One region of the Rhodoferax sp. MLSD5-FHT05B10 genome, then DNA from elsewhere that is predicted to be linked to it. Evidence: predicted binding sites of a transcription regulator. Region 1 holds the regulator's gene; each other region holds the start of a gene.

The links. The regulator FNR, encoded in region 1, switches genes on or off when oxygen is low (the NO sensors DNR and NnrR bind a similar motif). The targets are predictions, from matches to a motif close to TTGATNNNNATCAA.
Region 2: a site for FNR is predicted at 5,996-6,009, ahead of AC1Q5W_RS16185 (potassium channel family protein). Genes of this name have one in related genera too.
Region 3: a site for FNR is predicted at 7,168-7,181, ahead of AC1Q5W_RS04250 (hemerythrin domain-containing protein). Genes of this name have one in related genera too.

Annotation. Positions count from the first base shown of each region.
Region 1 is NZ_JBXAFT010000001.1:71,502-81,178, reverse strand. It holds gene AC1Q5W_RS00395 (ABC transporter permease) at 1-2,172, shown strand, start outside; gene AC1Q5W_RS00390 (efflux RND transporter periplasmic adaptor subunit) at 2,188-3,375, shown strand; gene AC1Q5W_RS00385 (GGDEF domain-containing protein) at 3,428-4,513, opposite strand; gene AC1Q5W_RS00380 (sulfite exporter TauE/SafE family protein) at 4,555-5,244, opposite strand; gene hemN (oxygen-independent coproporphyrinogen III oxidase) at 5,254-6,648, opposite strand; gene fnr (fumarate/nitrate reduction transcriptional regulator Fnr) at 6,851-7,570, shown strand; gene AC1Q5W_RS00365 (hypothetical protein) at 7,587-7,877, opposite strand; gene AC1Q5W_RS00360 (FixH family protein) at 7,931-8,203, opposite strand; gene ccoG (cytochrome c oxidase accessory protein CcoG) at 8,213-9,677, opposite strand, start outside.
Region 2 is NZ_JBXAFT010000015.1:1,082-10,758, reverse strand. It holds gene AC1Q5W_RS16220 (hemerythrin domain-containing protein) at 1-726, opposite strand, end outside; partial or broken gene AC1Q5W_RS16215 (GMC oxidoreductase) at 896-1,192, opposite strand; gene AC1Q5W_RS16210 (hypothetical protein) at 1,267-1,551, opposite strand; gene AC1Q5W_RS16205 (GMC family oxidoreductase) at 1,607-3,232, opposite strand; gene AC1Q5W_RS16200 (MarR family winged helix-turn-helix transcriptional regulator) at 3,366-3,827, shown strand; gene AC1Q5W_RS16195 (organic hydroperoxide resistance protein) at 3,879-4,307, shown strand; gene AC1Q5W_RS16190 (DUF2855 family protein) at 4,401-5,522, shown strand; gene AC1Q5W_RS16185 (potassium channel family protein) at 5,535-5,912, opposite strand; gene AC1Q5W_RS16180 (metallophosphoesterase family protein) at 6,104-6,856, shown strand; gene AC1Q5W_RS16175 (serine/threonine protein kinase) at 6,853-8,409, shown strand; gene AC1Q5W_RS16170 (serine/threonine protein kinase) at 8,468-9,541, shown strand; gene AC1Q5W_RS16165 (hypothetical protein) at 9,545-9,677, shown strand, end outside.
Region 3 is NZ_JBXAFT010000002.1:329,612-339,288, forward strand. It holds gene AC1Q5W_RS04210 (tellurite resistance/C4-dicarboxylate transporter family protein) at 1-941, opposite strand, end outside; gene AC1Q5W_RS04215 (hypothetical protein) at 995-1,231, opposite strand; gene AC1Q5W_RS04220 (hypothetical protein) at 1,277-1,468, opposite strand; gene AC1Q5W_RS04225 (YiiX/YebB-like N1pC/P60 family cysteine hydrolase) at 1,584-2,429, shown strand; gene AC1Q5W_RS04230 (NADP-dependent oxidoreductase) at 2,380-3,423, opposite strand; gene AC1Q5W_RS04235 (2OG-Fe dioxygenase family protein) at 3,581-4,327, shown strand; gene AC1Q5W_RS04240 (GGDEF domain-containing response regulator) at 4,367-5,983, shown strand; gene AC1Q5W_RS04245 (YitT family protein) at 5,995-6,606, opposite strand; gene AC1Q5W_RS04250 (hemerythrin domain-containing protein) at 6,615-7,103, opposite strand; gene AC1Q5W_RS04255 (bifunctional acetate--CoA ligase family protein/GNAT family N-acetyltransferase) at 7,232-9,677, opposite strand, start outside.

The DNA.
Region 1 (9,677 bases):
CGTGCGCCCCTCTCACTGGAGCGCCAGCTCACACAAATACCGGGCGCAGCCCATGTCGAGACGTCCCTGACGCAGATTGTTCCGGTGGACATCCCCAACGTGGCAGACCCCATCATTGGCCGCCTGGTCGGAATCGACACCCGCACGCCGCAGCGCCTGAACACGGTCTATGTGCGCACGGGACGCATGATCGAGCGACAGCACAACGGCGCCATGGAGGCTGTGGTTTCCGAAGGTTTCGCCATCGCACGCAAACTCAAACCGGGCGACCGCATCAAGGCCCTGATCAACGGCAAACGGGAAGACTTGCTGATCGTGGGCATTGCGCTGTCGCCGGAATACATTTTTGCCGGCATGATGGGCTCACCAGACCAGCGCGGCTTTGGGGTGTTCTGGGTGGACCGGCAGGCACTCGCCGCCGCCTACAACATGGAAGGCGCCTTCAACCAGGTGGCGGTCCGGCTGGCGCCGCAAGCCAGCGAGGGGGTGGTGATCGACCAGCTGAACCGGCTGCTGGAGCCCTACGGAGGCATACGCGCCTACAACCGCGACGAGCAGATGTCGCACATGATCCTCAATTCGGAAATCAAGGAGCAGCGCGTGCTGGGCACGGTCTTGCCCAGCATCTTCCTGGCAGTGGCCGGCTTCCTCCTCAACGTGGTGCTCAGCCGCCAGATCGCCACGCAACGTGAACAGATTGCTGCACTCAAGGCACTGGGCTATTCCAACCGCGCCATCGGCGAGCACTACCTGAAATTCGTGCTGCTCATCGTGGCTGTCGGTACGGTGCTGGGGCTGGCCCTGGGCGCCGTCCTGGGGCACTGGTTCATTGGCATCTATGCCGATGTCTTCCGTTTTCCGGAGTTGCGCTACCGCGTCAAACCGGAGTTGATTCTGTCCGCGCTTGGTGTCTCCGTGGCAGCAGCCGTAGCCGCCACACTCCACGCCATCAGCGCCACGGTGCGGCTGGCACCCGCCGAGGCCATGCGTCCACCGTCGCCCGGCATCTACAAACCCATGCTGGTGGAAGCCCTGGGTTTGCGGCATTGGTTCTCCCCGGCCCTGCGCATGATTCTGCGCACCATGGAACGGCGCCTACTGCGCACCGCCCTGACCATTTTCGGCATTGCGGTGTCCATGGCCATCGTGATCACAGGCGCGTTCTGGCGCGACGCCATCGTGGTGCTCATGAACACCCAGTTCAACCAGGTTCTGCGCGGCGACGTTTCCATCAGTCTGGTGGAAGCAACCCCGGCGCGCATTGAATATGAAATCGCCCGCTTGCCACATGTGACGGCCGTGGAAAGTGCGCGCAGTGTTGCCGTGCGGCTGGTGCACGCCAACCACAGCTGGCGCGGCGCCATCCAGGGCAAACCGATGCAGCCGGAACTGCACCGCATCGTGGATACGGAAAACCATGTGTTCCCGCCGTCTCCAAGCGGTCTGCTGGTGACCGACCGGCTGGCCGAGCGGCTGCACATCCAACCCGGTGACACGGTCCGCGTGGAGTTACAGGAAGGGCGACGCGAGGTGCTGGAGCTCCCGGTGACCGGCACCGTGGGCGAAATGATGGGCATGAATGCCTATATCGAGCGGCACGCCCTGAACCGCTTGCTGCGCGAAGGTGACATCGTCAACCACGTCACGGTCGCGGTGGATCGTGGCCATGAGCCGGAATTGCTGGCCCGCCTGAAGGAACTGCCACGGGTGGCGGCGGCCGTCAGCAAATCCATCATGCAGCGCAATATCGAGGAAGTGACGGCACGTAACGTCCAGGTTTTCAGCGGCATCCTGTCCGTTTTTGCCACCATCATCGCTGTGGGGGTGGTTTATAACAATGCCCGTATCGCGCTGGCTGAGAGGGCCTGGGAACTGGCCAGCTTGCGGGTGCTGGGTTTTACCCGCACGGAGGTGTCGGCTTTCCTGCTGGGGGAGCTCGCCATCGAGATTGCGCTGGCCATTCCACTGGGCATGGTGCTGGGCTACGTGCTGGCATCTACCATCGTGGGCCTGATCAAGACCGACGAGTTTTTCTTCCCGATGGTGATCGCACCAGCCACCTACGCCTATGCCACGCTGTGCGTGGTCGGGGCTGGTGTGGTCAGCGGGCTGATCGTGCGGCGCCGCGTGGATACGCTCGATCTGGTCGGTGTACTGAAGACACGTGAATAACAAGCAGGGGAAAGCATGAAGAAAAAACTGGCGCTGGGCGTTGGCGGTGTGGCCGTCCTGTCACTGGTGGTGTGGGCTTTTATGCCGCGGGCGACCGAGGTTGAAATGGCAACCGTGAGCCAGGGCCGGTTCGAGCGCACGGTCCAGGAGGACGGCAAGACACGCCTGCGGGATCGCTATGTTGTCTCGACTCCGCTCGCCGGGCGGGTGGCACGCATCGCGCTCAAGCAAGGCGATCTGGTGGAACGCGACACGCCGGTGGCGACATTGTGGCCGCAGGCACCTGCGCTGCTGGACCAGCGCACTCGGGAGGAGCAAACCGCACGCATGGGCGCCATGGAAGCCTCGGTGGCTCGTGCCAAAGCCAATGTCGCGCGCGCCCGCGCCGCACTGGAGCAGGCTCGCGCCGAACTCAAACGCAGTGAAACGCTGGCCCAGCAAGGTTTCGTCTCCCCCAACCAGAATGAAACCGGCCGGCTCACGGTCCGCCTGCGCGAGAAGGAACTGGAGAGCGCGCAACAGGAAATGGAAGCCGCGCGCCACGAGCTGGAACAGTCGCGCATAGCCCTGCGGCAATACGCATCCGGATCGGAAACCGCCCAGCAAGGCCCCTGGCTGATCAAGGCGCCGGTTTCCGGCCGGGTACTCAAGGTTCAGCAACAAAGCGAAGGCATGGTGCCTGCTGGCACCCCCCTACTGGAACTGGGCGACCCCACACAGCTGGAAGTGGTGGTGGACATCCTGACCGAAGATGCCGCACAGATTGCACCGGGCACCCCGGTGCAACTGACCGGCTGGGGCGGAGCGGACACGCTGGAAGGCAGTGTCCGCTTGATCGAACCCGCCGCCTTCACCAAAGTCTCGGCGCTGGGCGTGGAGGAACAGCGCGTCAACGCCGTGATTGATATCCGCTCTGCGCCTGAAAAATGGCGCGCACTGGGTGACGGGTTCAAAATGGACGTGCGGGTACTGGTGCAGGTGGTGGAAAACGCCGTCAAGGTGCCCGTCAGCGCCCTGTTCCCCGTGGGGGCGCGTTCGGCCCTCTTTGTAGTGGAGGGCGGCAGGGCTCGCCAGCGCGAGGTCGAGGTTGCCGCACGCAATGGCACTGAGGCCTGGGTCAAGTCCGGGCTCACACCTGGCACGCCGGTCATTGTCTACCCACCCACGGCGCTTCAGGATGGCTCGCGGGTCACCGCCCGCTAACAGAAGCTGAAATGGGAAGTTGAAACAACCGCTGGGGCAGCCCGCAGGCGGCTTACCGTACGGCGCCTTCCTCCAGCGCCACCACGCAGTTGCGCCCTTGGTTCTTGGCCCGGTACAAGGCTTTGTCCGCCCGCTCGATCAAACTCGTGGGCGTATCGGTTGGCATCGCCATGGCAACCCCCACGCTCACCGTGAAACTGCGAAGTGAACTGGGCATTGCCGCAACGGCGGAACGAACCCGCTTGGCAACGGCCAGCACCTCTTCCAGTTTCGAATCCGGCAGCACCACCGCGAACTCTTCACCGCCATAGCGGACCACATGGTCGTAGCTGCGTGCCTGCGCCTGCAGAGCGTTTGCCAGCCGCTGCAAGGCCTCATCGCCTGCCACGTGGCCAAAATCGTCGTTGAACGGCTTGAAGTGGTCCACATCCACCATCAACAAACCCAGGGACGAATGGACGCGCTGCGCACGCGCCAGTTCGTCATGCAAGATGCGATCGAAAGCACGCCGGTTTTTCAACCCGGTCAGCGGGTCCCGCTGGGTTTGCTCCGACAGGTCGCGGTTTACCTCTTCCAGGCGCTTGTGGTAACTGTCCAGCTGTCGTTGCTGCTGGGCCTGCGCCTCGGTCAACACCCGCAGGTCCACCACCGCCCGGCGCAAATTCAGCAAAGCTGTCACTTGCCGGGACAGTGCCTTCAGTGCATCGGCCATGGCGGGTGTCAAGGCACGCGGCACCCGGTCAATGACACAAACCGTCCCCAGCGCCATACCCGACGCACCCACAAACGGTGCCCCGGCATAAAACCGGATACCGGGATCTTCCGTCACCAGCGGATTATCTGCAAAACGGGGATCCTGCGTCGCGTCCGGAACCTCCATGATCTGGTCCGGCTGGAGAATGGCATGTGCGCAAAAAGCCTGGCTGCGCGGCGTCTGCGCAACATCCAGTCCCACTTTGGCCTTGAACCATTGGCGGTCTTCGTCAATCAGGGAAATCAGGGCAATGGGAACGCCGCAGATATGGGCCGCCAGACTGACAATGTCGTCGTAAGCCTGCTCGGCCTGCGAATCCAGAATGGCGTAGCTCCTGAGTGCTTCGAGTCGCTGTAAGTCGTCAACATTCAACGCTTCCTGCATGCCACCGTACTCCGGTTAGTACTGCCAACAACCCCGCAACGCTAGGGCGTAACACACCAGGGCGCCGCATTGTGCACCAGCCCCATCCACAACGCCCACCCGGAGCTGGCGGCCAGTGCCGCGCCGGCCAGACGAACTCCCCATTGCCCGCTGCCCTGCCCGGCACCCTGCCCGCGCAGGCGCAGCCACAGCCAGGGGCCTGCCACCATGGTCACGCTGGTGCCAATGGCAAAAAGCCCCATCACCATCGCGCCTGCGGCGGCACTTCCGGCCATGGCCGCCACCAGCAAGGCCGAATACAGCAGACCGCACGGCAACAGCGCCCACATCACGCCCAGGACCAGCGGTACCCCCCGCCCCCGCGTGGCGGCCAGCGCGCGGGCACGGGCCCACACCTTGCGGCCCGTATCCTCCAGCCAGACCGGTTGACGCGCCTGCCACAGCAGCACCAGGCCCAGCAACAGGGCCGCCACATGGAACAGGGACCAGACCGGGCGCAAGGCGGCGGACTGGACGGTCAACCAGCCCAGCCCCTGCAGGGAAGCGGCCGCGAGGCCTCCCAGAAGGGAGTACCCCACCACGCGCCCCAGCTGGAAGGTCCACAAAGCAGAATTTTTATGCGCCCCGGCCGCTTGTCCGATGCCCGCACAGGCGGCACCGCACATGGCCACGCAGTGGGGCCCGCCGACCAGCCCCATCAAGAGCGCCGTCAGCGCCAGAGAAGATTGCATCTGCTGATGCTAAATGATCTTGGAAAACCGTGCCCGGCTGCGGTCAGACTGCAGGTGGCGGTCAAACACCATGGCCACCGCCCGCACAAAGAACCAGCCCTGGATCGTGACCTGGATGCTGGATTCGTCCACCGAGACCAGCCCCTGCTCCACCAGGTCCTGCAAGGCTTCCAGTTCCTTGGCGAAATAGGAACGGAAATCCATGAGGTACGCCAACTCGATAGATTCGAACTGGACCTCCCCCTGGCACATCAGGGCCATGATCACGGTGCGACGCACCAGGTCATCACGGGACAGGGCCAGTCCCCGCACCACAGGAATACGCCCCTGGTCGAGGAAATCGTAGTATTCCTCGAGCGTCTTGGCATTCTGGCTGTAGGTGGCACCGATACGGCCGATGGAGGACACCCCCAGTCCGATCAGGTCGCAGTCGGGTTCGGTACTGTAGCCTTGGAAGTTGCGGTGCAGGCGCCCCTGCCGCTTGGCGACCGCCAGCGCGTCTTCCGGGAGTGCGAAGTGGTCCATCCCCACATACACGTACCCGGCACCCATGAAAGCCGCCTGCGAGCGCGACAGCATGGACACCTTGGACGCCCCGCTGGGAAGCTCCACGGTGGCAATACGGCGCTGGGGCTTGAAGCGCTCCGGCAGGTGGGCATAGGCGTACAGGGCGATGCGGTCCGGTCGCAAGGCTTTCACTTGCGCCAGGGTTCGATCAAACGACTCCGGGCTTTGCCGGGGCAGGCCATAGATCAGATCCACGTTGATCGAAGCAAAACCACGGGCACGGGCCGCCTCCACCAGGGCAAACACTTGTTCGGCCGGCTGCACGCGGTGCACCGCCTTCTGGACCGACGGATCAAAATCCTGCACCCCAAAACTCAACCGGTTGAAGCCCAGCTCCGCCAGCGTGTCCAGGCGGGACGCATCAATGGTCCGGGGGTCCACCTCTATGGAGTACTCTCCGCCAGGCTCAAACGTGAAGTTGCGCCGCAGCATGCCCATCAATTCACGCAGTTCGTTGTCATCCAGGAATGTGGGGCTCCCTCCCCCAAGGTGCAACTGACTCACGATTTGGCCCACACCGATCTGGGCGGTATACAAATCCACCTCGCGACTCAGATAGCGCAGGTAAGGCGCTGCACGGTCATGGTGCTTGGTGATGATCTTGTTGCAGGCGCAGTAGTAACACAGGGATTCACAGAAGGGGATGTGCACATACAGCGACAAGGGCAGGGCCAACGCCGCCGCTCCGCCCCGCCGCTGTGAAAGCGCCTGGACATAATCGTCGGCCGTGAACGCCTCCACAAACCGGTCGGCGGTGGGGTACGAGGTGTAGCGCGGGCCGGATACATCAAATCGACGCAACAATTCATCGGATATGGCTTCGGCTGCAACGCTCATGAATACTCCAGGGAAAGCGGGTGCAACTTTGCAACAATTCCGCCCCGCCGCGCTTGATGTGCGTCAATGACATCGAAAGTGGGTAAACTGACGCCTAATCGACATCCGTGCGAACCCTATGTTTGACCCCGAATCCAAATCCATTTCCTGTGCCGAGGCACAGGCACCCACACCTGTCAAACCTAGCGTCAAGGTCGTCGCTGTGAATCCTCAAACCATCAAAGTTGCCTGTTCCAACTGCAATTTGCGCGAGTTGTGCATGCCGCTGGGCCTCACCCCGACCGAACTGGACCGGGTGGAGGACGTGGTCGCCAGCCGCCGCAAGATCAAACGCGGCAGCACCCTGTTTCGCAACGGCGAAAAGTTCACCAGCCTGTTCGCCATTCGGACCGGTTTTTTCAAGACCTGCGTGGCCTCCGAAGATGGCCGCGATCAGGTGACCGGCTTTCAGATGGCCGGGGAAGTGATCGGTCTGGACGGCATCGTGCACGACCACCACACCTGCGACGCCGTGGCACTGGAAGATGCCGAAGTGTGCATCATGCCCTTCGACCGCATTGAGGAGCTGTCCCGGGAAATCAACTCGCTGCAACGCCACGTGCACAAGATCATGAGCCGTGAAATCGTGCGTGAAAACGGCGTCATGCTGCTGCTGGGCAGCATGCGTGCCGAAGAGCGCTTGGCCGCTTTTTTGCTGAACCTGGTGCAACGCCTGCATGCGCGGGGTTTCTCGCAATCTGAACTGGTACTGCGCATGACACGGGAGGAAATCGGAAGCTATCTCGGGCTGAAGCTCGAAACGGTCAGCCGCACGTTCTCCCGGTTTGTAGAAGACGGAATCATTGAAGTCAAACAGCGCCATGTGCGCATCCTCAACACCGATGCCCTGCGCGACATCGTGAATTCCCGCATCTGCAACTGAGTGCCCCCCTTCGGGTTCAGCAGGAGCCCTGCTTGGGGCATCCGTCCGGCCGATCGGTGGCCGGCAGCGGACAACGGTTCACTTCAAAGGGGGACTGCGCCAGCAAAGTCGTCAAGGCGCTGGACACCACGGTGATACCCCAAAAGAGAAAAAACGCCACGGTATAGACGCTCTGGCGCGACCACTCCAGCGGCTGCCCCGCCCAGTGCAGGTCCTGGGGGTCGACCAGCGCAAACACCAGGATTTCCAGTACGCCGGCCATCAGGAATGCCGGCCAGACAATCCACATCAATCGTTGCTGCAACATGTTTTGCCTCGGTACTTGAAAAATGAATGTTTTAGGGCTGGCAAGGCACCCCCTCAGGGCTCTGCCGGGGTCAGACGCACCCCGGTGGCCGCATGGTTGCGCGCCAGGGTTGCGGGGGCCAGACTGGCCGGGTTGTCAGCCAGCGTCTTGTTGATTTCAACGCCCTTGCGGTAGTAGTCCTCATCCAGCACGGGGTCCTTGCCGACAGCGGCCAGATACAGCGTCACGAACGACGCCACGACCACGACGGCAGGGCCGGAAATCACCAGCCACACGTGGCCGAATTGCCACCAGCGGCGCTCGGGAGACGATTGGGATGCACTCATGAAAGATCCTTAACGGGGAATGATAAATACCGATTTCTCGGACGCGTGGCCCTTCATATCCTGCGCGGCAATTTCAAACCGGATGGGATGCGACCCGGCAGTCGCCGCGTCAAAGGGGGCCTGAACCCGCACCGCGACCCAGCGGGCCTGGGTGGATTCCACCACCACATCGTCTTCCGATGCCACTTCCAGACCGGGCAGGCCCTCCACACTGATGTGGAATCGCTGTGTCGACTCGGTAGCGTTCATGACCTGCAGACGGTACACATTTTCGATGCGTCCACCGGACACGATGCGCGCCAACGCCCCACGGTCGCGGACCACATCCACCTTGAAGGGCGTGCGGGTTGCCAGGCTCACCACCATGGCCAGCACCACCGTCCCCAGAATGGCGGTATAGACCAGTACCCGCGGGCGCAGCACATGGCGCAAGGTCTGCGAGCGTGTCCAATGCTGGCTGACCGCATTCTGCGTAGAGTACTTCACCAACCCGCGTGCGTAGCCCATCTTGTCCATGACGGTGTCGCACACGTCGGCGCAGGCACCGCAACCAATGCATTCGTACTGCAGGCCTTTGCGGATATCAATTCCGGTTGGGCACACCTGCACACACAGGCTGCAGTCCACACAGGCCCCCAGATTCAGGGCCGCCGGATCGGCTTTCCTGGAACGGGCCCCGCGCGGCTCGCCACGTTCCTCGTCGTACGTGACGATCAGCGTATCGCGGTCAAACATGGCGCTCTGGAAACGGGCGTAGGGGCACATGTGCTTGCATACCTGCTCGCGCATGAAGCCTGCGTTGCCGTAGGTAGCAAACCCGTAAAACAAGGTCCAGAACGTTTCCCAGGCGCTCATGTTCAGCTGGACAAATTCCAGCCCCAACTCGCGAATGGGTGTGAAATAGCCGACGAAGGTGAAACCGGTCCACAACGCGACGACCAGCCAGAGGAAATGCTTGCCCGCCTTGCGCAGGATCTTGTCAGCAGTCCAGGGGCCTGCATCGCGGCGCATGCGCGCCGAGCGGTCGCCTTCGGTCTTCTTCTCCAGCCAGAGGAAAATCTCGGTGTACACGGTCTGCGGACAGGCATAGCCACACCACAAACGCCCGGCAACGGCCGTGAACAAAAACAGGGACAGCGCAGAAATCACCAGAATACCGGTGAGATAGATGAAATCCTGCGGGTATAAAACCAGATTGAAAATGTAAAAGCGCCGCGCTCCCAAGTCAAAGAGCACAGCCTGTCTCTGTCCCCACTCCAGCCAAGGGATGCCGTAAAACACCAGTTGGGTCAGGAAAACCATCCCCCAGCGCCAGTTGGAAAAAAGTCCAGAAACGCTGCGGGGATAGATTTTCTTGTGTGCCTCGTACAGCGAAATCATTTCCGCATCGGCGCCCGCCGGAGGCTCTATCGGGCCTTTGTCGGGCGATTCAGCAATGGGAATGACTTTGCGTACGGGCTTGTCTTGTGGGTCC
Region 2 (9,677 bases), on a different contig from region 1:
GCCGGGCGCCGGCGGCAGGCCCAGGGCCAGCGCGAGCTTGGCCCATTCGGTCAGCTTCAGGTGCGGCTGCACGGTTGCCAGCGCGGCGGCAAAGGCAGGTGCCGGCGCGTGCTCACGCATGCCTCCGAGCAGGCCGACACGCTCGGCGGGGCTTATGTAGGGCACCAACCAGCGCAGCGTGAACATCATCTCGGCCGGGGGAATGGATGCCAGCAGGGCGTTGTGGATGCCGATCAGCTCGGCATCGGTATAGCGGGCCCACAGCATGGCGTTGTGCGCCGTCTCTTCGGTGTGCATGTGGTGGAAGTTGTCGGCCACAAACTGGGCCAGTTGGCGGTACAACGACAACGCAGCCTCCGGCGGGCAGCGGCCTTCGGGGCTGGCCCAGATGGCGGCCACGGCTTGCTTGAGGGCTGCGATGTGCTCGATATGCTCCACGTGGTCGTGGGCCACGGCCTCGCTGGCGCCGGGGGCGCGCGCCTCAATGGCGGTGTGCACGAAGGTGTTCTCGTGCTCTAGGTGGCCCGTGCAGAGGTCCAGCAAATCCATCACCCGACCGCTGATGGCGGTGACCTCCTCGGTATCGGTAGGGTCCATGCGGCCCACGGCCAGCAGGGTGTCGGCCATCATGGCGCGCATGGCCTTGTGGATGGCGGTGTACATGTCAAAGCGGGGGGCGGTCGGCACGGCGGCGACGGCCTGGTTTTCCTGAACGGTGTTGCGCATGCAATCCTTCTTTCCCGGGTCTCGGACCCGTTGGGGTTGGGTGGCTGGCGCAGTGCCCCATGCACCGCGCAACCATGGAAAGAAGTCTAAAAATCGACGCCCGATCGCGTTCCTAAATATTGCTTAAGGACTTGCTAAAAAAACCTTAAACGCGCCCATTCACCCCGCTTCACGCCTTTTGCGCGGCGCGGATCAGGTCGGCCGCCTTCTCGGCAATCATGATGGTGGGCGCATTGGTGTTGCCGCTCACCACCCGCGGCATGATGGAGGCGTCCACCACCCGCAGGCCCTGCAGACCGTGCACGCGCAGTTCGGGGTCGACCACGGCGAACGAGTCCTTGCCCATGCGGCAGCTGCCGGCCGGGTGGTACACCGTGTCGGCGTGCTCGCGGATGTACTGCGCCACACGCTGGTGCTGCTGGCCTATACCGGCGTGTCGTTCTGGGTGGCGCTGGCGCTCACGCGCAAACGGTTCCGGCTTTAGGGCCCGGCCGGTGGGCCGCAGCGCCCCCGGAGGTGCGCGGCGGTTCGGGTGGCCGGTCAGGCCGCACCGGTGGCCTTGAACACCAGGGCGAGGCCTTTTCCGCGGCTGTAGTAATAGTCTCCGTCCGGGCTGATCACGACGGCCCGGCCCTTGCGGGCATCGGAGAAATAGCGCCAGCCGTGGCCCGGCTGCCCGGCCTGCGTATCTATGGCGACCGCTTGCATGCCGGAGGCTCCCCGGTCCGTGTCCCGCATGGCCTTGCGGTGGTCTTCGGCATGTGATGGCATGGCCGCCATGGCTGCTGCTATGCCCAGCACCACGGTTACATGGTTTGGTTTCATGGTCAATCCTTTCGCTCGGGTCCAGTCGATGTTGACTGTTCCCGTACTCTGGACCTCAGAACTTAAGGGCGTCTGAACGCACATCGTCCTGGCGCCGGGCTTCCCGGATCAGGTCGGCCGCCTTCTCGGCAATCATGATGGTGGGCGCATTGGTGTTGCCGCTCACCACCCGCGGCATGATGGAGGCGTCCACCACCCGCAGGCCCTGCAGGCCGTGCACGCGCAGTTCGGGGTCGACCACGGCGAACGAGTCCTTGCCCATACGGCAGCTGCCGGCCGGGTGGTACACCGTGTCGGCATGCTCGCGAATGAACTGCTCCACCTGTAGGTCGGTGGTGGCTTGTGCCGAATCCGGCATCTCCCGCCCGCCCAGCGTGGCCAGCGCCGGCTGCTGCAGCAACTGGCGCATGAGGCGGAAACCGCGCATGAGGCGCTCCACGTCGTCGCGATCACCCAGCAGGTTCAGGTCGATCAGTGGTGCATCAAACGGGTCCTTGCTGGCCAGGCGCAGCGTACCGCGGCTGCGCGGGCGCAGCAGGCACACGTGGCACGAGTAGCCGTGGCCCCACAGCGTGGTGCGGCCGTGGTTGACGATCTTGGCGATGGCGAAGTGCAGCTGCAGGTCGGGCGTGCGCTCCTGCGGCTGGCTCTTGATGAAACCACCGGCCTCGGCAAAGTTGGTGGTGAGGGGACCGGTGCGCTGCTGGCGCCACTCCCAGATTCCCTTGGCGATATGCGCCGCGCCGGCCAGTGACACGCCCAGCGTCTCTTTCAGCGCCGGGGCGTTGACCACCTGCACCACGTCCACATGGTCGTGCAGGTTCTCACCCACGCCGGGCAGGTCGTGCACGGTGGCAATGCCGCGTTCCACCAGGTGCGGGTGCGGGCCTATGCCCGACAGCAGCAGCAGCTGGGGCGACTGCAGGGCGCCGGCGCACAGCAGCACTTCACGCGTGGCGCGCAGCTGCTTGACATGCCCCTCGTGGACAAACTCCACGCCCACGGCCCGCTTGCGCTCCACCAGGATGCGGGTGGCGTGCGCGCCAGTGAACACATGCAGGTTGGGGCGCTGGCGGTTGGGCGCCAGGTACGCCTTGGCCGCGCTGAAGCGCTCGCCGTTCTTGTGGGTGACCTGGTAGACGCCCACGCCCTCCTGGCTGGCGCCATTGAAGTCGGGGTTGACCGCATAACCGGCCTGGCGACCGGCCTCGACAAACGCCGCGTCCAGGCGGTTGGGGCTGGCCAGGTCCATCACGTGCAGGGGGCCGCCGCTGCCGTGGAAGGCGTCCGCCCCGCGGGCGTTGTCTTCGGCGCGCTTGAAATACGGCAGCACCTCGTCATACGACCAGCCGGGGCAGCCCTGCGCGGCCCAGTGGTCGTAGTCCTCGCGCTGGCCGCGGATGTAGATCATGGCGTTGACGGAGCTGGAGCCGCCCAGCACCTTGCCCCGGGGCTGGTAGCCGCGCCGGCCATTGAGGCCGGGCTGCACCGTGGTGTCGAACTTCCAGTTGGCCTGCCCGTTCTTGCCCAGCACGGCCAGCCCGGCCGGGCAGTGGATGAGCACGTTGGTGTCCGGCGGACCGGCTTCCAGCAGCGCCACGTTGATGGCGGGGTCTTCGCTCAGCCGGGCTGCCAGTACGCAGCCGGCCGAACCGCCGCCGATGATGAGGTAGTCAAACATGCCGTGTGTCCTTGTGGAGATGCCACGGCACCTTAGCCCATGGCCCCAGGCATGCCAAGCCCCGGTTTACCCGGATGACGTATCTATTTGCAATTCAATTGCGCGCAATTTAATTGTGCGCTATAATTCAACCATGCCCAACAAAACCCCTGACATCTCCACCAACCCGGCGCTGCTGCTGGACAACCAGCTGTGCTTTGCCCTGTACTCCGCCTCGCTGGCCATGACCAAGCTGTACAAGCCGCTGCTGGACGCGCTGGAACTGACCTACCCGCAGTACCTGGTGATGCTGGTGCTGTGGGAGCGCGATGGCCTGAGCGTGTCCGCGCTGGGCGAGCGCCTCTACCTCGACTCGGGCACCCTGACGCCCCTGCTCAAGCGCATGGAAGCCGCCGGCTGGCTGGTGCGCCAGCGCTCGACCGAAGACGAGCGGCGGGTGGAAGTGCACCTGACCACCGACGGCCGCAAGCTCAAGACCAAGGCAGCCAGCATTCCGCGCTGCGTCGTGCAAGCCAGCGGCTACCCCGTATCTGACCTGATGGGGCTGACCCAGCAGGTGCAGACCCTGCGCACACGCCTGACCGCGCCGGCCTGACCCCGTTTTCAACCCGCCGTGCACCGCACGGCACCACCCGAAGGAACCACCATGAGCACCAAAATTGAAAAAGTCGTTTACCAAGCCCACGCCAAATCCACCGGCGGCCGCGACGGCACCACCCGCACCTCCGACGGCCTGCTGGACCTCAAGCTGGCCGTGCCCAAGGAAATGGGCGGCGCTGGCGGCGGCGTGAACCCCGAGCAGCTGTTTGCCGCCGGCTACAGCGCCTGCTTCATCGGCGCCATGAAGTTCGTGGCCGGCACGCAGAAGATTGTGCTGCCCGCCGACACCAGCATCGACGCCACCGTGGGCATCGGCCAGATTCCCCAGGGCTTCGGCATCGAAGTGCAGCTGGTGGTGCACATCCCCGGCATGGAGCGCGCCGCTGCTGAAGCGCTGGTGCAAAAGGCCCACGCCGTGTGCCCCTACTCCAACGCCACCCGCGGCAACATCGAAGTGACCCTCACGGTCGCCTGATCCCGCGCACAGGTGCCGGCGGCCACAGCGGCTGTCACCTTGGCGGCCCGTTCCGGTTGGCGGAACGGGCCGTTTCCTTTATGGTCCCCCTCCATGCACACCACCGAATTCCTGGTCCGCAAGGACCAACTCGCCAGCACCCTGCTGCGCACCTGCGCGGCCACACCCCTGCCCGACGGCCAGGTCCGCGTGGGCATTGAAACCTTTGCGCTGACGTCCAACAACATCACCTACGCCGCCATGGGCGAAGCCATGCAGTACTGGCAGTTCTTCCCGGTGGCCGACACGGGTGACGTGCCCTGGGGCCACATTCCGGTCTGGGGCTTTGGCACGGTGACCGAGTCCCGCCACCCGCAGGTGGCCGTGGGCGAGCGCCTGTATGGCTACTTCCCCATGGCGTCGTCGGTCGACCTCACGCCCGAAAAGCTGTCGGACAAGGCGTTCTCCGACGCCGCGCCGCACCGCGCCGGCCTGCACCCCGTCTACAACCAGTACACGCGTTGCGCCACCGACCCCTTCTACACGGCCGACACCGAAGACGTGCAGGCCCTGCTGCGGCCGCTGTTCATCACGTCCTGGCTGATCGACGATTTCCTGGCGGACAACGCCTTCTTCGGCGCCACCGCCACCCCCGGCCAGCGCGGGCTGATGCTGCTCTCCAGCGCCTCCAGCAAGACCGCCTACGGCACGGCCTTCCAGATGGCGCAACGCCCGGAGCTGGAAGTGGTGGGGCTCACCTCGCCCGGCAACGTGGCGTTTTGCGAGAGCCTGGGCTGCTACCACCGGGTGCTGACCTACGACCAGCTGGACCAGATAGCCGCCGGCGCGCCCAGCATCTACGTGGACTTTGCCGGCAACGCGGCCTTCCGCAAGGCGCTGCACACGCATTGCACCGGGCTGGTGTTCAGCAGTTCCATCGGCGCCACCCACGTGGAAAACATGGGCGGTGCAAAGGACCTCCCCGGCCCCAAGGCCACGCTGTTCTTTGCTCCGGCGCAAATCAAGAAACGCAGCGCGGAGTGGGGCTCCCGGGGACTGGGGGAGCGACTGCTGCAGTCGTGGAATGCCTTTGTGGCCACCGTCTCGCACCCCGAGCACCCGTGGCTGCAGGTGGTGCAGCACCGCGGCCCCGACGCCGTGCAGACGGCCTACCAGCAGGTGCTGGGCGGGCGGGGCGACCCGCGCCTGGGCCACATGCTGTCGCTGCAGCCCTAGGCCGCGCGGGGTTCAACGCGGGGGGTCGTGTGGCGGCGGCGGTGCCGCTGTACGCTGGTGCAGGTCCTGGCGCAGCTGGTGCACTTCGGCGCGCAGGTTGCCCAGCTCCTGCAGGAGGTCGTGCTCGACGGCGCGCTCTTCCACTTCCACCAGCAGGGCCGCCACCGACGCCGTGACCAGCGACAGCACGGCCAGACCCAGCAGCACCACCACCACGGAAAACATGCGCGAGGCATGCGTGCTGGGAATGATGTCGCCGTAGCCCACGGTGGCCGCCGTGGTGAAGGCCAGCCACAGGCCGTCGCTGAAGGTCAGCGCGCTGGGCTCCAGCGCCCAAAACCCCACGCCACCCAGCCCCAGAATCAGCATGCACAGGACCAGCGAGTACAAAAGTCCCCGTCTGCCAATAATCAATCGGTGGTGTTTGCGTCGGTGCATGCCGGCACTGTACCCGGGTATGCTTGCGCAACAACTTGACTTGTATCAAGCGCGAGGCGGGGCAAGCCTTGCAAACTTCGCGTCAGTCGCGTACAGCATCATGCCGGCCGGTACGGTACGCGAAAAAATACAACGGAGACACGATGAGACTGGCCCTTCTGTCCGACATTCACGGCAACCTGCAGGCCCTGGACGCCTGCCTGGCGCACGCCCGCGCCCAGCGCGCCCAGCGCTTTGTGTTCCTGGGCGACATGGTCGGCTACGGCGCGGACCCGGTGGCCGTGCTGGAGCGCATCATGCTGCTCACCGAAGAGGGCGCCATGGTTCTCAAGGGCAACCACGACGCCATGGCCGTCACACCGCCGGCCGAGCCCAAGACCATTGGCGACAGTTCGGCCGCATGGACGCACAACCAGCTCAGCGCCGCCCAGCGTGAGTGGATCGACCAGCTGCCGCTGACCCTGCAGCACGACAACGTGCTGTTCGTCCACGCCAGCGCCAACGATCCAGAACTCTGGCGCTATGTGTACGACCAGCGCGCCGCCGCCGCCAGCCTGGACGCTGCCGCCGCCTGGCCCGGCGTGCGCTATGTGTTTGGTGGCCACGTGCACATGCAGACCCTGTACTACCGCGGCGCCAGTGACAGCCTCATGCTGTTCACCCCCCAGCCCGGCGTGGCGGTGCCCGTGCCCAAGCACCGCCTGTGGCTGGGCACCGTAGGCTCCGTGGGGCAGCCGCGCGACGGCAACACCCAGGCTATGTACACCCTGTTCGACACCGAGCGCGCGCAGCTGACGTTCCACCGCGTGCCCTACGATCACCATGGCGCTGCCGCCGCCATCCGCCGTGTCGGCTTGCCCGACTACTTCGCCGACCGCCTGGAGAGTGGAAGATGAAACTGCTGGACCCCGGAACCGAACTGGACGGATTCATCATCGAGGAGTGCATCCACTCCGGGGGCATGGCCCACATCTACCGCGTGCACTACGCCGACGGCCAGCGCGACCCCGGCTTTGCCATGGCCATGAAGATCCCGCGCATGACGGCGGGCGACGGTGCAGAAAACATCGTGAGCTTCGAGGTCGAGAGCCAGATCATGCAGGTGCTGCACGGCACCCATGTGCCGCGCTTTGTGGCCGCCGGCGACCTGGAGCGCGTGCCCTACCTGGTCATGGAATACATCACCGGCCACACCCTGGAGCACTGGATCGACGCCGATCCCCCGCCCGGCGTGGACGAAATCGCCCGCCTGGGCTCCGCCATGGCCCACGCCGTGCATGCGCTGCACCAGCAGAACACGGTGCACCTGGATCTCAAGCCCGCCAACGTGCTGTTGCGCGCCGACGGCAGCGCCGTGCTGCTGGACTTCGGCCTCTCGTGCCACGCCCATTACCCCGACCTGCTGGCCGAACAGTTGCGCAAGGCCGTGGGCTCCCCCGCCTGGATTGCCCCCGAGCAGGTGGTGGGCGTGCGCGGCGACCCGCGCAGCGACATCTTCGCCATTGGCGTCATGCTCTACCAGCTGTGCACCCACCGGCTGCCCTTTGGCGCCCCCCAGACACCGGCCGGCCTGCGCCAGCGCCTGTGGGTGGACCCGGTGCCGATCCGCAAGCTGCACCCCGAGCTACCCGAGTGGCTGCAGGAGGTGGTGATGCGTTGCCTGGAGCCAGAAGCCGCCCAGCGCTACCCCTCGGCCGCCCACCTGGCCTTTGACCTCGCCCACCCGGAGCAGGTGCAGATCACCGAGCGCGGACGCAACATCACGGGCACCCGGTTTCGCACCCACTTCAAACGCTGGATCAAGGCCGCGGGCATGCACTACCAGCCCAGCCCGATGGCGTCGCAGCAGATTGACGAGGTGCCCATTGTCATGGTGGCCGTTCCCTACAAGGACGCCAGCGACGCCACGCTGTACTCCCTGCGCCAGGCCGTGGCGCGCTCCCTGGGCACGCGCCCCGGCGCGCGGCTGGCCTGCGTGACGGTCATCCCGTCCAGCCTGAGCAGCACCTCGGACGAGCGCCACAGCGAAACCAGCGTGCACCGGCGCCACCTGGCCGCCTTGCGCCAGTGGGCGCAGCCGCTGGACTACCCCGGCCACCAGACCTCCTGCCACGTGCTCGAATCGGGCGATGTGGCGCAGGCGCTGCTGGACTATGCAGTGGGCAACCATGCCAGCGTGATCGTGATCGGCGCGGCCACCCACGGCCTGAAGACCCAGCGCTTTGTCACCACCGTGCCCATCAAGGTGGCCATGGGCGCACCCTGCACCGTCATCCTGGTCAAGCAGGCACTGCCCTTCGAGCTGCTGGGCGACACGTCCTCCGGCAACGCGCCCGAAGCGGGCGGCTACTCGGATTCCGGCTCGGACGCAGACGCGGAAGCCGAAGCCAAGGCACGGGCCAAAGCCAAGGCCAAGGCCCGGCGCGATGCCAACTATGTCCCTTTCTGAGCGGTCCGATTGAACGCCACGGCCAGACGCCGCCGGCATTAAGGCCGACAATCGGGGCATGCCCCAAGAACGTGACCCTTTTTTGGCTGGAGAAAGCCCTTCCCAGCGCCACCCGTTTGAAACGCTCACGCCCGATGCGGTGCTGGACGCGCTCGACAGCGTGGGCCTGCGCGGCGACGGCCGGCTCACCGCCCTGTCGTCGTACGAAAACCGCGTCTACCAGGTGCAGCTGGAAGACGGCAGCGCCGTGGTGGCGAAGTTCTACCGGCCCGCGCGCTGGAGCGATGCGCAGATCCAGGAAGAGCACGACTTTGCCGCCGAGCTGATGGCCGCCGAGATACCCGCCGTCGGCCCGCTGTGCCTGCAGGGGGCCACGCTGCACCACTTCGGCGGCTTCGCCTTCAGCGTCAGCCCCCGGCGCGGCGGACGCCCGCCCGAACTCGACGATGATGAGGTGCTGGAATGGATTGGCCGCTTTCTGGCGCGCATCCACACCGTGGGCGCGGCGCGCCCCTTTGCCAGCCGCCCGACCCTGGACCTGCAGACCTTCGGCACCGAGCCCCTGCAGTGGCTGCTGGAGCACGACAAGGTGCCGCTGGACGTGCAATCCACCTGGACCAGGGCCTGCGAGGATGCTATCAAGTTAATAGCTACCCACGCAACATTGACGGGCGCCGGCAGCCAAAAAGATGCCAAAAATGAAGGCATTGCCCGTGTGCGCCTGCACGGCGACTGCCACCCCGGCAACATCCTGTGGACGCCGGTGGACGCAGCCCCCGCCGCCGGACCCGGCCCGCATTTCGTAGACCTGGACGACGCCCGCATGGGCCCGGCCGTGCAGGACCTGTGGATGCTGCTCAGCGGCGATCGCGCGCAACGCACCCGCCAGCTCGGCACCCTGGTGGACGGCTACGAACAGTTCCGCGCCTTCGACCGCCGCGAGCTGGCCCTGATCGAACCCCTGCGCACCCTGCGCCTCATCCACTACAGCGCCTGGCTGGCCCGCCGCTGGGACGACCCCGCCTTTCCCGCCAACTTCCCCTGGTTCGGCTCCAGCGACTACTGGCAGGGCCAGGTGCAGATGCTGGAAGAACAGATGGAAGCTATGCAGGAAGACCCGCTGGTGGTGTAACCCATGCCCGCAACCGAACTCACCGTCACCGCCGCCGGCACCGTGGCCGGCAAGCAGCTGCTGATCCCCACCGGGCAGGAAGGCACGTACTACCCGCACATCCAGGACTGGCTCACCGCCCAGCGCAAGAACAAGA
Region 3 (9,677 bases), on a different contig from region 1:
AGCAGCGCGACGCCCAGAAACACCATCGGCAGCACACTGAGGAAATCAAAGCCCATTGCCAGGCGCATTTCCTGCGTGCACGCAGCGTACATGCCCAGCGGAAACACGGCCCCCCAGTACAAGGGGTCGTAGTGCAGGCCAAACTGCTTGGTGCCGTAGCGCCACACGGCCAGCACCAGCAGCATGGGAATCCACCAAGTGCCGGTGGCCCAGTAAAACACCGTGAACCCTTTCAGAAAGGGCAGCAGTGAGGCGATGAAAGGCGCGTCCGGCGTGTTGATAATGAGCAGCGAGCCCGCCAGCGTCGAGATCGCCATGGCGCCCATGTTGATCCAGTAGGGCGGCGAGAGGTCGCCCGGGCTGAACGGAAAGAAGGTGTAGCGGTAGAAGATGAGCGACATCATCCAGATGTAGAGCATGCCACCCCACAGCCACATCGAGAGCGCGAAGAAGTTCAGCTCCAGCCGCAGGGGTTGGTCAATGTGCGTGGCCAGCAGCGCGCTGAGAACCGCCACGGATTGCGTTGCCACGACCGCCAGCAGCCAGCCGCCGCTGATGCCGCGATCCAGTGTGGGCTTTTTTTCCTTGATGGTGAGCACCGTGAAGATGGTGTAGGTCAGAAGCAGCCACAACGCCAGGCCCCAGGCCCACAAGACCAGACCTGCAGTGGTCCAGTGCATCAGCAGCAGGCACTGGCTGCCCAGCACATTGGTGGCCGCCACAGCGGTGAAAAAGGCCGGGCCGCGCAGGTGGTCAAACAGGTCGTCAAAAAAACGTTTGCGAAAGAGCGTGAGGCGCGCCAGGTAGAGCCCCCACATCAGTACATAGAGCAGCATATTGAGCGTGAACAGCACCAAGGCCAGCGCGTGCAGGCCCAGCATGTTGCAGCCCATTGACACGATACCGGTCGCCATGACCATACCGAAGTTGGCCGGCGACATATCGGCCAGGGCCGTGCGCCAGGCCGGCGCTGTGGGCGAAATAGGCAGATGGGTCACGGCAGGAATCCAATCGGGCAAAGGATGAGCGTTGGGAATGTGCACCCGATGATAGGACTGTGCGTTATCCGTGAGGTGACTTGAGCAATTCTTTTTTTACACGCGCTCCGGCTGGCGCGCAAGGTGCTCTTGTTGACCACGCCCAGCAAGACCGGAGAGGCCAGGCTGTCGATCACGGGCAGACGTTCCCCGCGATGGTCCATGAAGCGTTGCAGCGTTTCCGCGAGCGTCATGTCCGATGTCAGTGGCGCAATGTCATTCGTTAGCAGATCAGGCGCTCAAAGAGTTGACGACTGGAACTCAGGCCGCCCCAGCGGTGAAGCACTGAGTGCCGCCAGTTGCACCATGAAGGCCAGGTGCTTCATGCGGACAAGGATAGCAACGCGCAATGCGCCAGGGCCTTCAACACGTTGCAAATGATCAAAGAAGCGCAAGGCCGCATGCTGACGAAACTGGTGGGCAAAGTCCATGAGACCACGCCGACGCCCATTCAGTAAAATCGATTGCCAGCACCCCAGGAATATGCATATACAGCTATCGAAAAGAGAGTGAAATGCAGAACGCAAGAAGACGCTGGATGGCACCATGAAAACCGTCGCCCGCTGGCTCGGGCGCTGGCTCAGCCGCTACCTGACGCGTCGGAGCACGGGCAGCGACGTCAACGCCACGTGGCCCATCGACCCGGACAAGCTTGCCGCCTGTTTGCGCCCCGGCGACGTGCTGCTGGTGGAGGGCAACACGCGCATCAGCATGGCCATCAAATACCTGACGCAATCGACCTGGTCGCACGCCGCGCTGTTTGTGGGTGCGCAGGCGGGACCGCATGGGCCGGACGGCCTGCCCTTGTGCCTGGTCGAGGCGGATATGGAACTCGGCGTACACGCCGTCGGCCTGGCGCATTTTCGGGGCCTGCATTGCCGGATATGCCGTCCGGTGGGTATGACGCCCGAAGAGGCGCAGCGCGTGTGCGACTTCGCCGTGCAGCGGCTGGGCGAGCAATACGATCTCAAGAATGTGTTGGATCTGGCGCGCTACCTGCTGCCTACGCCGCCGGTCCCGCCGCGTTGGCGCCGCCGCATGCTGGCGGTCGGCAGCGGCGACCCTACGCGCGCCATCTGCTCGACGCTGATCGCCCAGTGCTTCGAGTCGGTGCGCTACCCGATCCTGCCGTTGATCGAGACCGTACACCTGCAGGACCCGGAGCATGTAGACCATGTGCGCGAGATTTTGCATGTGCGCCACTACAGCCTGTACGTGCCGCGCGACTTCGACGTGTCACCGTATTTTCAGATCATCAAGCCGACGCTGGCGGCCGGATTCGACTACCACACCCTGGCGTGGGGGGAGCCGCAGAACCCCGTGCCAGATGCGCAGACGCAGCTCAGTTCTTCGCCACTTCCAGCACCAGCTTGCCGAAGTTCTCGCCGTTGAACAGCTTGAGTAGCGTTTCGGGGAAGGTTTGCAGGCCTTCCACCACGTCTTCCTTGCTCTTCATGCGGCCATCCTTGATGTAGCCGGCCATTTCGGCAATGGCCAGGGGGTAGCGGTCGGCGTAGTCGAACACCACGATGCCTTCCATGCGGGCGCGGTTGACCAGCAGGCTCAGGTAGTTCTTGGGACCCTGGATGGGCGTAGTGTTGTTGTACTGGCTGATGGCGCCGCAGATGATGATGCGGGCTCCCCGGGTGATCTTGGCCAGCACGTCGTCCAGGATTTCGCCGCCCACGTTGTCGAAGTAGATGTCCACGCCTTTGGGGCAGTGCTCCTTCAGGCCGGCGCGCACGGCACCGGGGCCGGCCTTGTAGTCGATGCAGGCATCAAAGCCCAGCTCCTTCACCACCCACTCGCACTTGGCCTGTCCGCCGGCAATGCCCACCACGCGGCAGCCCTTGATCTTGGCCATCTGGCCCACGGTCTGGCCCACGGCACCGGCGGCGCCGGACACCACCACGGTTTCGCCCGCCTTGGGCTGGCCCACGTCCATCAGGCCGAAGTAGCCGGTCATGCCGGGCATGCCTAGCACGTTCATCCACTGGGTGAGGCTGCCCAGTCGCAGGTCGATCTTGGCCAGGCCGTTGCGCTTCATCTCGTCGGCGGCGATGGTGATGTATTCCTGCACGCCAAAGGTGGCGCTGACATAGTCACCCACGGCATAGGCGGGGTTCTTCGACGCGATAACCTGGCCCACGCCGCCGGCGCGCATGACTTCGCCAATGCCCACCGGGGGGATGTAGCTCTTGCCTTCGTTCATCCAGCCGCGCATGGCGGGGTCCAGCGAGAGGGCCAGGGTCTTGAGGGTGACGCCACCCTCCTGCGGTTCGGCCACGGCTTCGGTGGTGTGGCTCCAGTCCGTGGGTTTTGGCATGCCGACGGGGCGGGCCGCGAGGCGGATCTGGTGGTTGACGAGGGTGCTGAGTGCGGACATGGGCGCTTCCATTTCTGAAAATTCCCGAAGGGGGTTCGGGTTGGATGGGGCATGGTAGCCGTGTGCGCCAGGGCCATGCGTTGCCAAGGTGACAAACCCGTGCACCCTGCAGGGCTGGAGGGCAAATATGTCACGCCGTGGGGTTATGCTTCTCTCCATGACGACCGAGTTTTTTGCTCCACCCTGTGTCGCACCGGCCGATGTGGTGCCGGTGCTGCGCCGGCAGGGGTATGCCGTGCTGGACGCGCAGTCGGTCGCACAGCTGGCCCACGTGGCGCTGGACGACCTGAACACGCTGCTGCCGGGCTGGGACGACCTGCCTCCGGACAACTACCTCAAAGACGGTGGCCGCTACCGCCGGCGCCGCCACGGCAGCTTCGTGCTGCAGGGCGGCCAGGTGGTGCCGGTGGCGCATCGGGCCCATTGGCAGCCGTTGCAATACAACGCCCTGCACGGCGGCATGCAGCGCTGGTTTGAGCCGCTGGCTCCGGCCACGGTGGCGCACGCCGCCTGGTCCCGCTTGCTGCTGATGCTGGGGGCGCTGTGCTCGCAGCTCAAGGGAGCGCAGACCTGGTATGGGGAGGCGCACCAGTTCCGCATTGACACCACCGACGGCATTGGCCGCCCCACGCCGGAAGGCGCCCACCGTGACGGGGTAGACTTAGTGGCTGTATTCCTGGTCAGTCGCCAGGGTGTCAAAGGTGGAGAAACCCGGGTATTCGAGGCGGCAGGCCCCAACGGGCAGCGGTTCACCCTGAGTGAACCCTGGTCGGTGCTGCTGCTCGACGATGCGCGGGTGATCCATGAGTCCACACCCATTCAGCCCCTGGGCACGGCGGGGCATCGCGATACGCTGGTGGTAACCCTGCGCGCGGGTGGTTTCCAGGACGACAACACAAACTAAGATACCCACAGAACCGGTCAACCGGTCACGAGGAGAGACATGTCTTGTTCACCTGCCGAGCTCAAGAGAAAAAGCGATGGATTCCTGGCGCAGTGGCAATCCTGCAAAGGCCATCCGGTATTTGACAGTTTCGTGGAGTTTGCGGTTGCCGTTTCCAGTTTCACGGCGTTCCTGGAGTCCAAGGGCCTGTCGGGCCTGCACCAGAGCGCCCGCGCGCTGGAGCAAAACGTGCTGGCCTTGTTCGACAGCTGGAGCGGGGACCGCATACCCGACGCGATGCTGGAGGAGCTCGATGGCCAGATTGGTGAAATCGGCGCCCGCATTGCCACCTTCCTGGGGGACAACGCCGCCGCGGCACCCGAGCGGCGCCAGCACCAGGACGGCAGCGCCGCGACCGACCTGCTGGCAACCAAGAACATCTGGCTGCTGACAGCCACCCCCGACAGCTGGCAGGATCTGGTCACGCAGGCGGGCTATTTCAACATCCAGGTCGCGCTGCACAGCCCGCACGCCGCCCCGGAAGTGACCCAGGAGCCGGTCATGGTACTGGTGGATGCCCTGGGCCTGGAGCCCGCGGCCTTCATCGAACGGGTGCAGGCCCTGCGTGGCCGGTTTTCGGTCAGCAGCATCATGGGGCTCAACCTGACGGCCGACTTCGACGCCATCAAGCTGGCCCTGCGGGCCGGTTGCAATTTCTGCTTCCCGGTGGGCACGGCGCAGGCCGTCATCATGAACCGCATGGTCAAGCTCTGCGTCACGGAGGTGGAGTCGCCCTACCGGGTGCTGGTAGTGGAAGATTCCAAGACCGCCAGCACGCTGATCCAGCGCACGCTGGGCGAGTGCGGCATCGAGTCCAAGGCCATCGCCCGGCCGCAGGAGGTGCTGACCAGCCTGGTCCGGTTCCAGCCGGATCTGGTGCTGATGGACATGTACATGCCCGGTTGCACCGGGGTGGAGGTGACCCGGGTCATCCGCCAGCACGAGGAGTTTCTCTCGACGCCGGTGGTCTATCTGTCGGCCGACACCAGCGTGGCCCTGCAGGTGGAGGCCCTGCGCCTGGGCGGCGACCACTTCCTGACCAAGCCGTTCAACCCGGTGATCCTGAATGCGGTGGTCCAGAGCAAGATCGAGCGCTACCGCATTCTGCGCCGTTCCATGTACCTGGACAGCCTCACGGGCCTGCTCAACCACACCACGTCCAAGCAGCGCCTGGATGCGGCCGTGAGCATGGCCCTGGCCGAGGGCACGCCGCTGAGCGTGGCCATGATCGACATCGACCACTTCAAGAAGGTCAACGACACCTTTGGCCACCCCCTGGGCGACCAGGTGATCCGCAGCCTGGCCTGGTTGCTCAAGCAGCGCCTGCGCAGGACCGACGCGGTGGGACGCTACGGGGGTGAGGAGTTCCTGGTAGTCCTGCCCGATTCGGACGCGCAGCGGGCGCAGCAGGTGCTGGACCGCATACGGGTCGACTTTTCCCATTTCCGCCATCCGGTGCAGGACACCTGGTTTTCCTGCACCTTCTCGTGCGGCATTGCCGAACTGGTGCCCGGACTGGGCGCTCCGGCGCTGCTCAAGCAGGCCGACGAGGCCCTCTACCAGGCCAAGCGGGCCGGGCGCAACCAGATTCAGATCGTGGAGATGGTGGCTGGCTAGGGCGTGCGCGCCTAGACGGCCATGTAGCGCCCCGGGCGGTGGTTGATGGCCAGTGTCAGGTTCAGCACGACGGCGCCCAGCACCGACAACCCCACGCGCTGCCAGTCGGCCACGAAGAGCGCGCCCAGCACGATCAGGCTGTCGAGCAGCATCTGGATCTTGCCGGCGCGCCAGCCCAGCTGCTCCTGCAGGTACAGCACCAGCACGTTGAGGCCGCCCAGGCTGGCCTTGTGCCGAAACAGGATCAGCATGCCGGTGCCCATCAGCAAGCCCCCCAGCACCACGGCCAGCGGTGCCGACAGGTACTCAAAGCGCAGGCCCAGTGGCAGGAAGTGCACAAACAGCGACAGCAAGGCCACGGCGGCAAAGGTCTTGACCGTGAAGACCGGGCCCATGCGCCGCCAGGCAAACACGTAGAACGGCAGGTTGATGAGGAAGAACGCCGGGCCAAAACCGACGCCACTGGCGTAATGGGCCAGGAACGCCAGTCCGGCCGTGCCGCCGGTCAGCAGGCCGGCGTGGCCGTACATGGCCACGCCCAGGGCGACAAACAGGGTGCCCGTGATCAGCGCCTGCACGTCCTCGTGCGGGCGGTGGCGGTGGACGGGCATATCGGTGGGCATGCCGGGGCTCAGGCGGCTACTTCGGCTGCTTCGCTGTCGGAGCAGGTGACGCCGCCGCAGCCCTGGATTTCTTCGCGGGGCAGGGATTCGGGGGCGTGCACGATGCCGGTGAGCGGGTCGTAGCCCACGCGGCGCATGTGCAGGGCCAGGGCGGCATCCATGGCCTGGGCGTGCTGCGGGAACCAGACAGCCAGCTCGCGGGCCATTTGCCGCACCATGGCGCGGTCCGCCTTGGCCGCGCCGTCCTGCATGATCTGCAGCACGACATGGTGCTGCGTGCTGTGGCAGTTGCTGGAGGCAAAACGGGTGTCGGCCATCCAGCGGTCCTCGCGGCCGAAGTGGTCGTCGGTGTGGTCGACCAGCTGTTGCCAGGCGGGCAGCAGGTCTGCGTCGGAGGCCGCTTCCACCACGGCCAGCAGTTCGACGAACTCCTGGTGGGTGGTGTCCATCATGGGCAAATCGAGCGACAGGGCATCCGACCATTCAAGTGCGGGCATGGAAAGTTCTCCTGGAGGGTGCTGGAAAGGGTCCCGAGCTTACGGGGCGCGTTGCCAGCGGCGGTTGATGAAGGTCAGAAAATCCGGTAATGGATGGCGCCGCCCTGTTGCCAGGGTCTCTGCGGATGTCATAGCGCGTGCGTGACCAGCTTGAAGTCGGCGTCCTCGGCATACGACTTGACGGTGAAGCCCAGGCTCCGCATGAGCTTGAGCATGCCGGGGTTGTTGGCCAGCACCAGGCCTTCAATGTCGGACAGGCCCTTTTCGCGCGCCACGTCCATGATGCTCTGCATCAGACGTGAGCCCAGGCCCTTGCCGTTGAAGTCATCGGCCACCACCAGGGCGAACTCGCAGCTCGACTGGTCGGGGTTGGTGATGTAGCGCGAGACGCCCACGATGCGTTCGGACTCGACGATGTCGCCATCCGGTCCGGCCATGCGTTCCTTGAACACGGCGACCAGCGCCATTTCGCGGTCGTAGTCGATCAGCGTGAACCGTGCCAGCATGGACGGCGGCAGTTCGGCCAGGGACGACACGAAGCGGAAGTAGCGGCTCTCGGGCGACAGGCTCTGCACCAGGGCCTGCAGCATCTGGGCGTCGTCGGGGTGGATGGGACGCACCAGGTACTCCCCGCCGCCGCGCAGCGGCCAGACCTGCTCGAAGCGTGCCGGGTAGGGCAGGATGGCCAGGTGGTTGTAGTTGTTGGAGCGTCCGCTGGCGGCCTGTGGCGCGTGGTCGATGACGATGCGGGCATCCACCGCCACCACGCCCGACTCGTCGACGATCAGGGGGTTGATGTCCATCTCGCGCAGCTGGGGCAGCTCGCACACCATTTCCGAGACGCGCAGCAGCACCTGCTCCAGCGCATCCATGTTGACCGCGCTGCTGCCGCGCCACTCGCCCAGCGTTTCGGCCACGCGGGAGCGTTCGATCAGGCGGCGGGCCAGAAACTGGTTGAGTGGCGGCAGCTCCATGGCCCGGTCGTTGATCAGCTCGATCATGGTGCCACCGGCGCCGAAGGTGATCACCGGACCAAACGGATCGTCGGTGACCAGGCCGACGCAGACCTCGCGGCCGCGGCGCGCGCGTGCCATCTTCTGCACCGTCACGCCATTGATGCGGGCATGGGGCTGCAGGCGGGCCACCGCCTGCATCATGTCGTTGTAGCTGTCGCGCACGCTGGTGGCGTTGGCAATGTTGAGCGCCACGCCCAGCACGTCGGACTTGTGGCTGATGTCGGGCGAGTCGATCTTGAGCGCCACCGGAAAGCCCAGCTGCGTGGCGATCATCATCGCCTCGTTGGCGCTGCGCGCCAGGATGGTCTGGGTCACGGGAATGTGGAAGGCCGACAGCAGGGTCTTGGACTCCATCTCGGTCAGTACCTTGCGGCGCTCGGCCAGCACCCCCTCGATCACCAGCCGTGCGCCTTCGATGTCGGGTTGGGCCAGGGTGGACAGCGGTGGCGGCGTCTGTTGCAGCAACTGCTGGGCCTGGTAGAACGAGGCGATGTTGCCAAAGGCGCCCACGGCGGCCTCGGGCGTGCGGAAACTGGGAATGGAGGCTTCCAGCAGGATGCCGCGGGCCGGTACCACCGAGGCGTCGCCCATCCAGCACGACAGCAGGGGCTTGCCCATGGTGCGCTTCACGTCGGCCACCGCGCGCGCCACGGCCGAGGCGTCGCCGCCGGCCTTGGGCGAGTAGATGGCCAGCACGCCGTCGATCTGGCGGTCGTGGTCGGCTGCGGTAATGGCGGCGTGGTAATGCTCGGGCCCGGCGTCTTCCGACAGGTCGATCAGGTCCGACAGCGACGCTAGCGCGGGCAGCTGCGGCTTGAGGGCGCGGACCGTTTCCGGCGACAGCTTGCCCAGTTGCAGCAGGATTTCATTGACCCAGTCGGCCGCCAGCACGCCCGGCCCGCCGCCGTTGGTGACGATGGCCAGTCGCTTGCCCACCGGCCGGTAGCGCGAGGCCAGGCATTTGGAGGCCGAGAACAGCGCCACGAAGGAGCGCACCCGCACCGCGCCGGCGCGGCGCAGGGCGGCGTCAAACACGTCGTCGCTGCCGACGATGGCGCCGCTGTGGGTCTGCGCGGCTTCGTTGCCGGCGGGCTTGCGGCCGGCCTTGAGCACCACCACCGGCTTGGCGTTGGCCGCCGTGCGCAGCGCGCTCATGAAGCGGCGCGCGTCGGCAATGCCTTCCATGTAGACGACGATGCTGTGGGTGTGGGCATCGTTGGCCAGGAAGTCCAGCACGTCGGCAATGTCCACCCCCGTGTGCGGGCCCAGGGACACCACCGACGAGAACCCTACCGCGTTGTTGCTGGCCCAGTCGAGCATGGAGGACGTCAGCGCCCCCGACTGCGACACCAGCGCCAGCGAACCCGTGCGGGCCAGGGGCCCGGCTGCGCTGGCATTGAGCTGCAGCAGCGGGCGCTGCAGGCCCAGGCTGTTGGGGCCCAGCAGGTGCACCCCTTCGCGGCGGGCAATTTTCTTGAATCTCTCGGCGTCGTCGCTGCTGATGCCGCTGGAGATCACCAGCGCCGAGCGACAGGCCATGCGCCCGGCGATTTCCAGC